DNA from 2 places in the Gracilibacillus sp. JCM 18860 genome. Region 2 is predicted to be linked to the other one. Evidence: a T-box and tRNA genes for the amino acid it is inferred to sense, from the RefSeq annotation. Region 2 holds a T-box; the other holds one or more tRNA genes.
What was found. A T-box is a leader RNA that pairs with one kind of tRNA and senses whether it is charged. The one in region 2 lies ahead of ileS (isoleucine--tRNA ligase), so its partner is inferred to be a tRNA-Ile.
Positions count from the first base shown of each region.

Region 1: it has a tRNA-Ile gene. The T-box ahead of ileS (isoleucine--tRNA ligase) is inferred to sense a tRNA for this amino acid. The anticodon was not compared.

Region 1 is NZ_AP043868.1:653,176-660,523, forward strand. It holds gene ACZ5R4_RS03470 (peptidoglycan D,D-transpeptidase FtsI family protein) at 1-1,967, opposite strand, end outside; gene ACZ5R4_RS03475 (MFS transporter) at 2,043-3,251, opposite strand; gene sodA (superoxide dismutase SodA) at 3,505-4,116, opposite strand; tRNA gene ACZ5R4_RS03485 (tRNA-Phe) at 4,299-4,374, opposite strand; tRNA gene ACZ5R4_RS03490 (tRNA-Ser) at 4,420-4,512, opposite strand; tRNA gene ACZ5R4_RS03495 (tRNA-Ile) at 4,524-4,600, opposite strand; tRNA gene ACZ5R4_RS03500 (tRNA-His) at 4,623-4,698, opposite strand; tRNA gene ACZ5R4_RS03505 (tRNA-Met) at 4,714-4,790, opposite strand; tRNA gene ACZ5R4_RS03510 (tRNA-Asn) at 4,792-4,866, opposite strand; gene ACZ5R4_RS03515 (Na/Pi cotransporter family protein) at 5,011-6,624, opposite strand; gene ACZ5R4_RS03520 (NfeD family protein) at 6,927-7,348, opposite strand, start outside.
Region 2 is NZ_AP043868.1:202,069-209,416, reverse strand. It holds gene ileS (isoleucine--tRNA ligase) at 1-1,443, opposite strand, end outside; T-box leader at 1,518-1,743, opposite strand; gene ACZ5R4_RS01135 (DivIVA domain-containing protein) at 1,802-2,311, opposite strand; gene ACZ5R4_RS01130 (YlmH family RNA-binding protein) at 2,395-3,168, opposite strand; gene ACZ5R4_RS01125 (YggT family protein) at 3,178-3,447, opposite strand; gene ACZ5R4_RS01120 (cell division protein SepF) at 3,452-3,874, opposite strand; gene ACZ5R4_RS01115 (YggS family pyridoxal phosphate-dependent enzyme) at 3,891-4,571, opposite strand; gene pgeF (peptidoglycan editing factor PgeF) at 4,603-5,406, opposite strand; gene ACZ5R4_RS01105 (YlmC/YmxH family sporulation protein) at 5,511-5,786, opposite strand; gene ACZ5R4_RS01100 (YfhD family protein) at 5,977-6,162, shown strand; gene sigG (RNA polymerase sporulation sigma factor SigG) at 6,221-7,003, opposite strand; gene sigE (RNA polymerase sporulation sigma factor SigE) at 7,077-7,348, opposite strand, start outside.

The DNA of each region.
Region 1 (7,348 bases), 450 kb from region 2:
TTCTCTTCGGGACTATAGCCAACAAGAGATAAATTCTCTGTATTTGCGACTAACTCTCCATCCTTGTATTGAGGATTTTCTGCAGTACCTGTTTTTCCCGCAACTTCATAGGGAACATCCTTCCACAGTCTTTGTGCAGTTCCCTGTGTAAATACTAGACGGAAGCCTTCCTGAACACGTTCAATATATTTGTCATCCATCTCAATACGATTTATTACCTCAGGCTCCATCGTCTTCAAGACAGAGCCTAATTTTCCATCTTCTGTTGATGGCTCTCTGATTTCTTTTACGAGATGTGGTTTAATTCGGTATCCACCATTCGCAATCGTAGAAACATATTGCGCTAATTGCATGGTTGTATAGGTATCAAATTGCCCAAACGACAAGTCGAGGAAATTACCTGGTAATCCATTCGATCCCGTAACACCTGTTGCTTCAAACGGCATATCAATCCCTGTCTCGACACCTAAACCAAACTGTTTAAAATAATTCCTCAACTCTCCAAACGCGCCATAATCAAAATTGTACAGTGGTTCATTATATCGATACGTTGCACCTGCCATTTTGATTGCGATTCTCATCATATAAACGTTGGAGGATTGTTCTAGTGCGTACAAATCAGAAATATTATCTCCAAGATTTTTCCATGAACTTTTCTCTTTTGTTCCTTTTATCTTTATTACCCCATCATCTAATCTTGTTCCGATATCTATCACACCACTCTGATAGCCTGCCAGCATCGTAGCTCCCTTAATAGCAGAACCAGGAGCATGGGCATCATAAATTGTACGGTAAGCATTATTTACATATTCTTTATTTTCACGATCATATCTTATAGCTGACATTGCAAGGATCTCACCTGTCTGTGGATTCATCACAACTGCCATTGCATCTTCTAAATAACCATTATTATTAACCGGATGGTTAATAGCCGTTCGTAGCTCTTCTTCGACGATCTTATCCACCTGTTGTTGAAGCTCCATATCTACTGTTAATATAAGATCCTTGCCTCGTTGTCCTTCGACAACGACTTCTGAGCCGACTACTTCTCCGTCATTATTCGTGGTGTATTGGACTTTTTCTTTTCTTCCTCTTAGTACATGCTCATATTGCTGTTCTAATCCACTCGTTCCGACACGATCATTCCAGGTGTAGCCATTAGCTAAATAGTAATCACTATTCTCTCTCGGTATCCCTTCTTCTGATGACGTGATACTTCCGATAAATGCACTTAATGTTCCTTCATAGTTATTATCACGTTCCCAATCAATGGTTGCATCAATATTTGGAAGATCATGCAGATGTTCTGCAACTTTTGCATATTCTTCATCTGTTATCCCCTCGTTAACGACAATATGTGGGGATAACTCATGTGCTTGATCCAATTCCTTTTTAATCGCAATAATATTTAATAGCTCAGGAGTCCAGTCGACTGTGGCAAGATCCTCTGCTGTAATGGCATTCAATTCAGCCTGATACTTGTCTCCACCTTCTAGCTCCTTCTCTTTTTCCGTTAAGCGGTCTGCGACTTCTTCTGTATTTTGAATATACCAGTATTCTTTTTTGTCTCGTTCTGTTATTTCTTCTTTTAGTTCTTCTTGATCTTTAATGATCGTAATATATTCTGCTAAATCTTCCGCTAGCTCTAGTCTCTCATCTGCTGTTTGACCATGCTTGGGTGGTGTATACGTAATGGATTTGACTGGATTATTATCCAGTATTAAGTTATGGTTTCGATCATACATCAACCCACGTGGCACAGGTTTTTCAGAAGGAGTGTTTTCTGTTTGATCAATTTCTCGTTGCGCTTCTTCTCCGTTTAAAATTTGCACAACCCCAAGCTGGACAATTAATAAGGAAAAAATCAGGAAAACACTAACGAATAAAATATTTAAACGTAGTGGTAGCTGTGATCGCTTTTTTTTCACTTTTTTCTTTTTTTGCCTAAAGTTTAAGTATTTGCCCATATCCTTCCCCCTCTACTATTTTATCCTGACAAATGCATACTTACTTATTATAGCATGGAAGAAGAATTGGGAAAATTAAATTGATGTTTTTCTGATAAAGAAATAGGAAAGGAAATTACCGCCACCAAAGACAAGCATTAATACTGGAATAATGAAGATTGGATCTAAAAAGGAGACACTCACAATAAAGACAATAATCGCAAGCACTCTTCCAATATTAATGAACACCTCACGAATAATAATATATTCTACTCTCCAATTTCCAGCATTTTTAGATTTTCCGATTATATCGTACGTGAGAGAAACAAATGGGACATTAAATAATGGAAAACTGACCCCTATGATGACGCCATAGAGAAGAATGGTGACATAGCTGGTTGGGAACACAAAAAGTAACACGGCTAAATATAAAGCTAGACCACCATAGAAAATGGCTGCTTTTCTTTTTTTGCTGCTAACCATCTTTGAGACAAAGTAATAGCTAATAAAGGAACAAAGGGAGATCAAAAAATTGAAAAGACCAAGCGAAAGCTCACTATTTGTTTCAATATACACCCAAATTGTAATAATAAAAATAAACAATCCTTCTCTTGATCCCTGTGTAAGGTGGGCGAATAGCACACTACGCCAATTCGTATTATGCTTCCTTTCTTTGAAAACCTCGCGGATAAAGAAACGACCTGTTGCTGTTCTTTTCTTTAGATAAAACGAACAAACAATCGCTAAAAAGAAAAGAAAAAAAGATAAAAAGAAAATCGTGCTATATCCTTTGAAATTATCCATCAGTGTGATGATATAGCCAGCAAGTAAGGGTCCGACCATTCCACCAAAGGATTGTAAGGATCCAAGTATCCCATTAAATAAGTCTCGTGTTTCTGGTTCTGTTACCTCGAAGGTTAACACATTGTAAGCTAACCAATAAAAGCCGTAGCCAATTCCTAATATAGCGCCAAGCATATAAGTATAATTAACGGCTTTTTCTCCTAGAAGGAGTACCACCATGTAAAAAATGGACAAAAAGATTACACCTATTCGAATAATCAGTGTCCGATCTACATGCTTCACACACTTGCCAGCGACAAAAAAGGAGATTGGTTGTAGCAAATAAATAAAAAGGTTATAGGTGGCAATATCCATATAGTCTCCTGATTGCTTCCATAAGAACACATTGACAAATGTGTTGGAGATAAAAGTGGAAAGTGCGTATAAACCACCGATAATCAGTAATATCTTTAAATCTCTACTTACTGGTATGGAAGGTTTTTTACTTGGAAATAACTGCATTTTCTTACACCTCATTTAAAGCCTATAATCTATAGTCTTTTCCAGTTTAAATGAGATATACGAAAATAAAGTTAGAAACCGATCAAGGGGTGAAGAAGTAATTTTGCGCCTATTAGAAAAACTCGCATTCGAGCTATTTTCGTTAGCTTTTCTAATACTCTGAATTTCAAAATTTATGCTTCGTCGCTTTACTTCCTGTAAAAAATTTGCAAGCAAAAAAGAAGTGCTACGATGAGCACTTCTTTTCCTTTTTTTATTTTGCTTCATTATATAAGCTTGCAACTTTATCCCAATCTACTACATTCCAGAACGCTGCAATGTAATCAGGACGTTTATTTTGATATTTTAGGTAATAAGCATGTTCCCATACATCAAGACCTAGAATTGGTGTTTTCCCTTCAGAAATAGGAGTATCTTGATTTGGTGTACTTGTAATAGCTAAGTTACCATTGTCAACTACTAGCCAAGCCCAGCCTGAGCCGAATCGTCCAGCTGCAGCATTTGCAAATTCCTCTTTGAACTTGTCAAAGCTACCAAATGCTTCGTTAATTTTGTCAGCTAATTCCCCAGTTGGCTCACCACCACCATTTGCTGATAGCAATGTCCAGAATAAACTGTGGTTGGCATGTCCGCCACCATTATTACGAACTGCTGTACGAATATTTTCAGGTACTGCATCAAGATTTGCTAAAATGTCCTCGATTGATTTATTTGCTAAATCATCATGACCTTCTAGTGCAGCGTTTAATTTCGTAACATAAGTGTTGTGATGTTTAGTGTGATGAATGTTCATTGTTTCCTTATCAATATGTGGCTCGAGTGCATCATATGCATAAGGTAAATCTGGTAAAGTAAAATTTGCCATGTTTATTCCTCCTATTTTTTAGTTTGAAGGTTCCTAACCTCTCCAATTCAAATATTATCAAATAGTCAGAATAGATTGCAAATAATTAGCATTTATTCACTATAGTATGAAAGGTTTTCCATCAAGTGAAATTAATTTTATAATAAATAAAAAAACAAGCTTTAACGTTCGCTTGTTGAGAATGGTGGCTCGGGACGGAATCGAACCGCCGACACACGGATTTTCAGTCCGTTGCTCTACCGACTGAGCTACCGAGCCAATTTTTTTATTCTGTTTTTAGACACTGTCCTAGTTATGTATAAATGGCGGAGGAAGAGGGATTCGAACCCCCGCGGGCCGTGAAGCCCCTGTCGGTTTTCAAGACCGATCCCTTCAGCCGGACTTGGGTATTCCTCCGTGTAAAAATATGGTGGACCCTGCAGGATTCGAACCTGCGACCGATCGGTTATGAGCCGATAGCTCTAACCAACTGAGCTAAGGGTCCTTCTTCTCTAAATATATAATGATGGGGCGACCGGTGGGGATCGAACCCACGCATGTCGGAACCACAATCCGATGTGTTAACCACTTCACCACGACCGCCATCGTCTAAGAAATTGGTAGCGGCGGAGGGAATCGAACCCCCGACCTCACGGGTATGAACCGTACGCTCTAGCCAGCTGAGCTACACCGCCATGGCTCCACAGGTAGGATTCGAACCTACGACCGATCGGTTAACAGCCGATAGCTCTACCACTGAGCTACTGTGGATTAAAATTATGTATTTACTGAAGCGACATTTAATAATTTACCATATAAAAAATATAACGTCAATACTTTTTTTGAACTTTTTTATTTAAAGAAGAAGGATTTCGGGATAACAAGCATTTTTCTAAGCTTGTTACCCCGAAAAGATTAATTATGTTTGCCACCAAGCACTTCATCGGCAATGTTCACAGCATGGTCTCCTATTCGCTCTAAATTACTAATAATATCTGCAAATACAATTCCTGCTGCTCCTGTACAAACTCCCTCATTCAGACGAATAATATGCTTTTTACGGTATCTTCTTTCCATTTTATCAATTTCATTTTCTTTCTGTACAACGGATAAAGCAGCTTCCCTATCCATTTGCTCTAATGCTTTAATAGCTTCCTTTACCGTTATAATGGTTAGATCGAACATTTCATTTAAATCTATCATGCCTTGCTCTGTAATATCTACCTTATTCGACATTTTGTAATTAATCAACTCAATAATATTCTCATAATGATCACCTATGCGTTCAATATCCCGAACGGCATTAATTAATGCAGAGTGATCGGTCTTTTCTATGTCTGATAGGGTCGACCCCGACAATTGAACTAAATAGGCTGTGATTTCCCGGTCTAGATTATTTAACGCACCTTCCAATTGTTGCGCCATATCAGCATTTTTGCTATTTTTCGTATTTAAAAAGGAGCTTGTCTCTTCTAGTCCTCTTATTGCATATTCACCCATTCGAATGACTTCGAATTTAGCTTGGTCTAGTGCAACAGATGGCGATTGTTGAATAAAAATTGGATCTAAATGCTTTGCTTTATATTCGACTTCGGTATCTTTTCCTGGAATAATCTTTGTCACGATCAGAGCCAATAATCCGATAAATGGAAATTGAATAATAGTATTCAGCACATTAAAGATTCCATGTGCAAAAGCGATCGTCATGGCAGGATTCAGTTCTAATGCTGCCTGGATATGCTCCATCATAATCGTATAAAAATGAATAAATGTAATGACAATCGTTGCTCCAATTACATTAAAGATTACATGTGTTAATGCAGCACGTTTAGCCGCAATAGTTGCTCCAATCGATGCTAAAACTGCTGTAATCGTTGTCCCGATGTTATCACCAAATAGTACCGGTAAAGCAGCCTTTAATTGGATAGCATCCTCAAGCATCAAGCTTTGTAGTATTCCAATGGTTGCACTTGAGCTTTGAACAGCAATGGTAAACACAGTCCCAATGACAGCGCCAAGTATTGGATTATTAGACATACTTACGGTTAAATCGTGAAATGCTTGTAAATCTCGTAATGGTTTAAGTCCAGAGCTCATTAACTCTAAACCAAAAAACAAGGCACCAAATCCGAAAATGGTTAAACCAATATTGGTAATTCGTTTCTCTTTAAAGAAAAATAATAAAAATGCACCAATACCTAAAATAGGTAATGCATATGCGCCAATATCAAATCCTATAATAAATGCTGTAATCGTTGTCCCAATATTAGCACCCATAATTACACCAATGGATTGTCTTAGTGTCATAAATCCTGCATTTACTAACCCAACCGTTAGGACGGTCGTTCCGGAGCTTGATTGAATCAACACAGTCACAATCATCCCGGCAAGTACACCCATAAACGGATTGCTTGTAAACTTATCAAGTATGGTACGTAATCTGTCACCAGCGGATTTTTGAAGCCCTTCCCCCATATATTTAATACCTAAAAGGAAAATACCTAAACCGCCAATAAATTCAAAAATCATAACTTGTACATTTAAATCCAACAGTTTTCATCCCTTCATAAAAGCAAATTCGTCGTTTTGTCCTTATGTATGCTCATCTCTTTGACATAGTAAGACATTTTTCGCAAAGCACATACGAATTTAATATTAAGTTTTCATGAATGATTTGTAAAGGTCTTTAATAAAAATTTACACTCTCTTAACAATTCATTCATATTATAACAATAATCCTATTTAATTAATATGAATTTTTTATTTTAAAATTAGCAACTATTGGATTTTCTAAAAAAATATAAATTTTAAAAACAAAAAAGCCTGAATTATCAGACTTTTCCTTTTACTAATATTCTTGTACCATCTACAGACACCACCACAATTCGGGTATCTTTCTCCAGCCACTTCCCTTGTGTGACTGCACTATAGTCGTTTTCTCCGATACGGATGGTCCCTGTAGGCCTCATATCTGTAATAGCTTTTCCTTCCTTCCCTACTAATAATTTGTAGCTTTGATTAACACTTGAATATCCTGCTTCATCTGTTAATTGATCATAGAGTGTAATTTTCGTCCACATCTTCCGCTTCTTAAATACCTTAAGAAATAGTAAAGAAGCAGCTCCTCCTATAAAAACCCCTAATACAGCGTACAGTCCCGCTACCCAATTAGGTGCTGTCATCCCTACAGATATCACCATACAGACCAATCCTATGACAGCTAAAGTTCCATCATTCAGTATTTTGCCATCGA
Region 2 (7,348 bases):
AACATGAGCAATCGTTTCATCAGTGATAATCGGGGTTTTATCCTCACCATAGAATACAGGAATAGGAACGCCCCAAGTCCTTTGTCTTGAAATACACCAATCTTCTCGATCACGAACCATATTATACAAACGGGTTTCTCCCCAATTAGGTATCCAGTTAATTCGATTAATTTCAGTTAAGATATCTTCGCGAAAATCTTTAATTGATGCAAACCATTGATTCGTTGCACGAAAAATCGTTGGTTTCTTTGTGCGCCAATCATGTGGATAGGAGTGTGTAATAAACTCCATTTTTAATAAGGCATCAGTCTCTGTTAATTTTTCTGTTACCACTTTATTTGCTTGGTCATAGAATAGTCCTTCAAATCCAGGCGCTTCATCTGTGAAATAACCTTTTTCGTCTACTGGACATAGAACATCTAATCCATATCTTCTTCCGACAATAAAGTCATCCTCACCGTGTCCAGGTGCCGTATGAACAAGTCCTGTACCGCTTTCGGTTGTAACATGATCGCCAAGAATAATTAGTGAATCTCTATCATAGATAGGGTGTTTGGCGACAATGTTTTCTGCTTCTGTCCCTTTAAATGTTTGGATAACCTCAGCATCTTTCCATTCTAAGGTTTCATTCACTTGGCCTAGCATGTCATGAGCAATAATAAATTTTTGGTTTGCCGTTTTTATTACTGCATACTCTAAATCTGGATGTAGGGAAATAGCTAGGTTTGCTGGAATAGTCCATGGTGTTGTTGTCCAAATAATAAATTTCTCATCACCATCTAATAAATCTTTGCCATCCTTTACATCAAAGGCAACGTAAATAGATGCTGAACGTTTATCTTGGTATTCGATCTCTGCTTCTGCAAGGGCAGATTCAGAAGATGGGGACCAGTAAACTGGCTTTAGTCCTTTATAGATATAGCCTTTTTTCGCCATTTCTCCAAACACTTTAATTTGTGCAGCCTCATAGGACTTATTCAGTGTAATATATGGATTCTCCCAATCCCCTCTTACACCTAGCTGTTTAAATTGAACCCGTTGATTATCTACCTGTTTTAATGCATATTCCGCACATTTTTGGCGAAATTCGGCAATGGTCATCTTTTTTCGATTCACTTTCTTTTTGGCTAATGCTTGCTCAATAGGCAGGCCATGTGTATCCCATCCGGGTACGTAAGGTGCATGGTATCCAGCCATCGACTTATACTTGACGATAAAGTCCTTTAAGATTTTATTTAAAGCATGGCCCATATGGATATCGCCATTTGCATATGGCGGTCCATCATGAAGAATAAACAATGGATTACCTTTTGTTTTTGCTTGGACTTTTTCATATAGCTTTTCTTCATCCCATTGCTCTTGCATTTTAGGCTCTTTGTTTGGAAGATTTCCGCGCATCGGAAAATCTGTTTTAGGCATATTTAACGTTTGTTTATATTCCACTATATTTCCTCCTTTTTCTGTCATCCCTAAACGATTCGTATCCTTCATTAGATTAAAAAAGCTCCTCACATCCCAAAAGGGACGAGAGGAGCTCGCGGTACCACCCTAATAGATAATTTCCAGTAAATTATCCACTTTCTATTCGTAACGTGAATCAATCGACTATCCCTACACATCCAATTACTTCAGGATAGCAACTCATGGGTGATCTTCTATTGATACGCTATATTAGGCTCCCACCATCCCTAACTCGCTATGAATAACCTGTTATCAATATACTGTCCCAATCGCTGTATTTATAATGGATATTAATGCATAAATTATAGAGAATTTCAGATAAAACGTCAAGTATGATTTCTTAATTATTGGCTTCTTCCGCCTTTTCTAATTCCTCATTCTCTAATTCAACTTTAAATAAGCCATCCCAATCATCATTGTCAATCAAATCAAGCTGTGCTTCTACCATCATTCTTAACCTTGTGCGGAAAACCTTTGCTTGTTTTTTTAATTCTTCTACTTCAAGTGCAATCGCTCTTGATTTATGTAAAGCTTCATTAATAATTCTATCAGCATTTTTCTCTGCTTCTTTTATGATTAATTTTGATTCTTTTTTAGCATTTTCCTTCACTTCTTCTGCAGTTTCTTGGGCAACTAGAATAGATTTATTTAAAGTTGTCTCGATATTAGAGAAATGTTTTAGTTTTTCTTCTAATTGTTCAACTTTCTCCTTATACTCTTTCTTTTCTTTAATCACTGCCTCATAATCCTTAATAATTTGGTCTAAGAATTCATTGACATCATCTTCATCGTACCCACGGAACCCTCTGGTAAATTCTTTATTATGAATATCCAATGGTGTTAATGGCACACCGGCCACCTCCTTCATTCAAGTCAGTACTTTTAACTATAGTACCATACATATTTGACAAAAACACAAAAAATCCTGCATTTTTATAATAATTTTTCGAAAGTGATTCTTAATTTGTCCTTTTTTGTTTTTCCTTGTATTTCTGTTAGCCTCGTTCTACCTTTTCCGCGCACCGATACCATATCCCTCTCCTCTAAAAAATAGGATGGCTGTTCGATTTTTTGAAAATTGACCTTTACCCATCCTTTTTTAATGAGGTCAAGGGCTTGTTGACGTGATACTTGGTACATTTCCTTTATCAATACGTCTAGGCGTAAAGAAGCACAAGTAGTCGTTTTTTCCACCCAATTGTCGCTATTAACCATTCGGTCTGACAGTGAAATCGGCTCAAATTGAACACTAGCTTTTTTTATCGAGGTAATGTTTGATAAAAGATATGTCGAAATATCTTTGGAGACAAGTATTTGGATTTCACCATGATGGATCTTAATGTCTCCTATTTTTTTTCGTTCAATGCCTGAAGAAAGAAAAGCACCGAGAACATCTGGGTGCTCGATTTTCACAAATTTAATTGGATAGCTTGCCCGAAGTAATTCTGTTTCAAATGATTCTTCTCCCAGCTCTTCATAGTATGGGGCTAATATTGCTCGTTTTCTTTCGGCGTGCTCCCATGCACCAAAAAACGCCAGCTGAAGTGTATCATCATTGCCAATTATTGATTGAAATATCCACTGTTCTCGTGGGTGCAGAAAATCTGTCAGTCGTGGAATGAAGCTTCTGTTGATCTCATCTTTCCAAGACATTACCTGATCAACGAAAGGTGCTTCCTCCTGTCTAAAATGTTGATAAATATCCATCTCCATCACCTAATATAAAATACTCATAAATAAATAAGCCAATCCTTGTCTCGCAAAGTGAAGTACAAAAAGTGCTACAATTGGAGAAATATCAATCATTCCGCCAATCGGAGGAATAATTTTTCGAAACGGCTCTAGGTATGGCTCTACAATTTTTGCTAATACCTGTCCGATGGAGGAATCTCTTGCCCCAGGGAACCAAGACATTAAGATATAAATAATAATCGCATAAGTATAAATCTCCATGGCGATATCTATTGTTCTAAACAACCAAAACATTAAATTACCACCTTTGCTCTGGATCTACATCTTCCATTATTTCCGTGATACTACCAGTTATTTCAATATTCTCAGGCGTACAAAGGAAGGTCTGTGACCCTAATTTTTTTATTTGGCCTGACACGGCATAAACAGCACCACTCATAAAATCGATTATCTGTCTTGCCTGACCTGTATCAACTCGCTGTAAATTAATCACAACAGAACGTCTATTCACAACATGCTCCGCAATATCTTGAACCTCATCGTACGAACGTGGTTCACACAATACCATTTTTGCGCTTGGTTGAACGGATTTTAAGCTAACAACATTTTTCTTGGAGCGTCTTTCCTTTTGTTCTTCATCTGATTCTTCCATTTCTTCTTCGATGATTTCATATTCTTCATCTAGTCCAAATAAGTTTTTGAATTTCCCCTTCATTCCCACCGTGCATCACCTCGTTTCAGTTATCATATGGTCCAACTAATTCAGAGCCTATTCTAATATGGGTAGCGCCTTCTTCAATTGCAATCATATAATCATTACTCATCCCCATAGACAAAAAGGAGCATGGGGCATGCTGCCAATTATTCGCCATGATCTTATCACGTAAAAGTCTCAGCTCTCGAAAGGTATTTCGAATAAGTGCTTCGTCCTCCGTAAATGGTGCCATTGTCATTAATCCAACGACTTGAATATGAGGATAACTTGCAAGTTTTTCGATAAAAGGAATAACTTCATCCTTGGTTAAACCGTGTTTAGACGTTTCACCGCTTATGTTTACTTGAACAAAACAAGGCGTTTGTTTAGATGCCCTTTTATTAATTTCTTTTGCAAGAGATTGACGATCAAGTGAATGAATGAAGTCTACTTTATCGATGATATCCTTTACTTTACGTGATTGTAATGACCCAATAAAATGCCAGTGTACATCTTGTTCCAACTCTGCTTGTTTTTCTAATAATCCTTCTAAACGATTTTCACCAAGATTTGTAATTCCAGCTGCGAACGTTTCTTTTGCCCTATCTATTGTAACATACTTCGTTACACCGATTATCGTAATATCGTTAGGGCTTCGATCCACACGATCACATGCTTGTTCGATTTTTGTTCGGATGCCTGCCAAATTTTCTACTACCTTCATTTGTCAAAACTCTCCCTCTGTCATTTATGCTTTATCTATTTTGTGATGTGATAAAACCAATCATTCTGCCTGTCTTATTATCGTCTCTTCGGTGAGAGAAGAATTGCGAGTCATGAGCTGTACAATATTTGGAAACATATATATTGGATGATTGGATTCCCGCTTCTATTAGTTGGGCATAGTTAAGTTCTTTTAAATTTAGGAAATAGCTCGAATCTAATCTAGAATATACACTGCTGTATGTATCTGGCACGTGTTTAATTACTTGCTCACTTACTTCATAGCATTGCCCACATATGCTTGGACCAATCACTACCTCGATCTCTTCTAATGGAATAGATTGGTTTTGAAATGCTTGAATTGTTTTTGCTGCAATATTTCCGACAGTACCTTTCCACCCAGCATGAGATATTGCAAAGGTTAAATTCTTTTTTGCTAAAAAAAACAGAGGTACACAGTCTGCAAACAATGCAGCAATTAAAATATTTGATTTATTCGTGATTAATCCATCCGTATTTCGTATAGCATCATTAAGTTTGTAGCTTCCTTTACCACAGTCAGAATCATCGACCACTTCCACATTGTTTCCATGTATTTGGTCGGCCAAAACCCAGCTATTAAGAGGCACATTTAGCTCTTTTGCTAAGATTTCTCTGTTTCTCAATACATATGCCGGATTATCATCTACGTGAAAACCAAAATTAAAGCTATTGTATGGACTTTCACTAACTCCACCATTTCTGGTTGAAAATCCTGCTAAAATATTAAATTTCTGTCTCCAATGATCTATATATAAAATATTATTATTTTTTCCAAGAAAAAATGGCTCTTTCATCGTAATCCTCCTATTTTTCATCATTTTACCACATTTTCTGAAAACATAACAATTTCATGTACATTACGAAGAGGAAAACGAATCAGACGCATGAATCAAGCAAGCTACTCCTTCACTCGGATCTGATTTGGTTCGTGGAAGGTATAGTTATCTTTTTTAACTAAAATAACATCTTGCCCTATTTTCATTACATTTTCCCAAGGGATGATAATTTCTCTTGATTCTCCAAAAACACCAAAAACTTTTGATTTTGTTGCGACAACTAAATTCGTTATACGCCCAATTTCAACATTAATTTCTATATCCGTTAAATTTCCTATTTTTGTTCCATCCTCTATAAACACGATATCCTTCATCTGCATAGCCGATAATGTAATCATTTTACCACCACCTTATTAAACAATATATGTTGCTATTGATAAAATATGGTGAACCTTACAACAGATTTTTTAAAATTCATGAAAAAAATCGTATGACAAAACACTCACTGCAAATAATGATAAGGAGACTTTTACTTACTAGGATGGTTTGGGTAAAAGGCTTGATAACTAGCTTTAGGAGTTGATTAGATTGGGTAAGGATGAACATAAATTAAATAGTAATCGAAATAAATTAGCACAAACACCTAAAAATCAAATCGGGGATGGGTTAGATATTGAATTCTCTGAAGAGGTAGCAGATATAGAGGACAAACAAGCACAAGCACGTAGTAGAGCTGCTGATAAGCGTGTAAAAGGAGCTGCTTCTAGAAGTTAGTAAATAAATACAAAACCCTGTTTCATTATCGAAACAGGGTCGTATTTTTGTTACATTTTCACGAATCAAACATCTCTTTATTCATTTCTTTGATTGCGGCTTTTTCAAGTCTTGATACTTGAGCTTGGGAGATGCCGATTTCATCAGCAACTTCCATTTGGGTCTTACCTTGGAAGAAACGTTTATTTAAAATCATTTTCTCCCGTTTATTCAGTCGTTGCATTCCTTCTTTAATAGATAAGTAATTAATCCAGTCATTATCTTTTATGGAATCATCGCTTACTTGATCCATTACGTAAATCGGATCCCCTCCATCATTAAATATTGGTTCAAACAAGGACACAGGATCTTGTATTGCATCAAGCGCAAAGATTACATCTGTTACTGGAACATCTAGTTCTTCAGCGATTTCCATTGGAGAAGGATCTTTTGCTGTTTTACTCATTAACTTTTCTCTTGCATGTAATGCTTTATAAGCGATATCGCGAAGTGACCTTGATACTCGAATCGGATTATTGTCTCTTAAATAACGTCGAATCTCGCCAATTATCATTGGCACAGCATAAGTAGAAAATTTTACATTTTGACCAAGATCAAAATTATCAATGGATTTTAGCAGACCGATACATCCAACTTGGAATAAGTCATCACCGTATTCACCGCGATTGTGAAAACGTTGAATTACACTTAAGACCAACCGTAAATTGCCATTGACAAGCTTTTCTCGCGCTGTTTGATCTCCTTCATGCATTGCTTTAAACAGCCTTCTCATTTCTTCATTCTTTAATACTGGTAATGTAGATGTGTCTACCCCACAAATTTCAACTTTATGTCTTGTCATCATGCACCCTCCCGATTGGAGATCCTTCTCAAAAATCAGTATCACCAATCAGGGCGTTTTTATGCATACATAACTAGACCATCTTATTAAATTCCTTTTGCAATCGCTTGATTATTTTCTTCTCAAGCCTTGATATATATGACTGTGAAATACCTAGCATATCTGCTACATCTTTTTGGGTTTTTTCTTCATTATTTACTAGACCAAACCTAAGCTCCATTATTTGTTTTTCCCTGCCATTTAATTGATCTAAGGCATCCTTTAGTAGTGATTTATCAACACTTTGTTCTAAATCCTTAAATGTTACATCATCATCCGTTCCAAGCACATCTGATAATAAGAGCT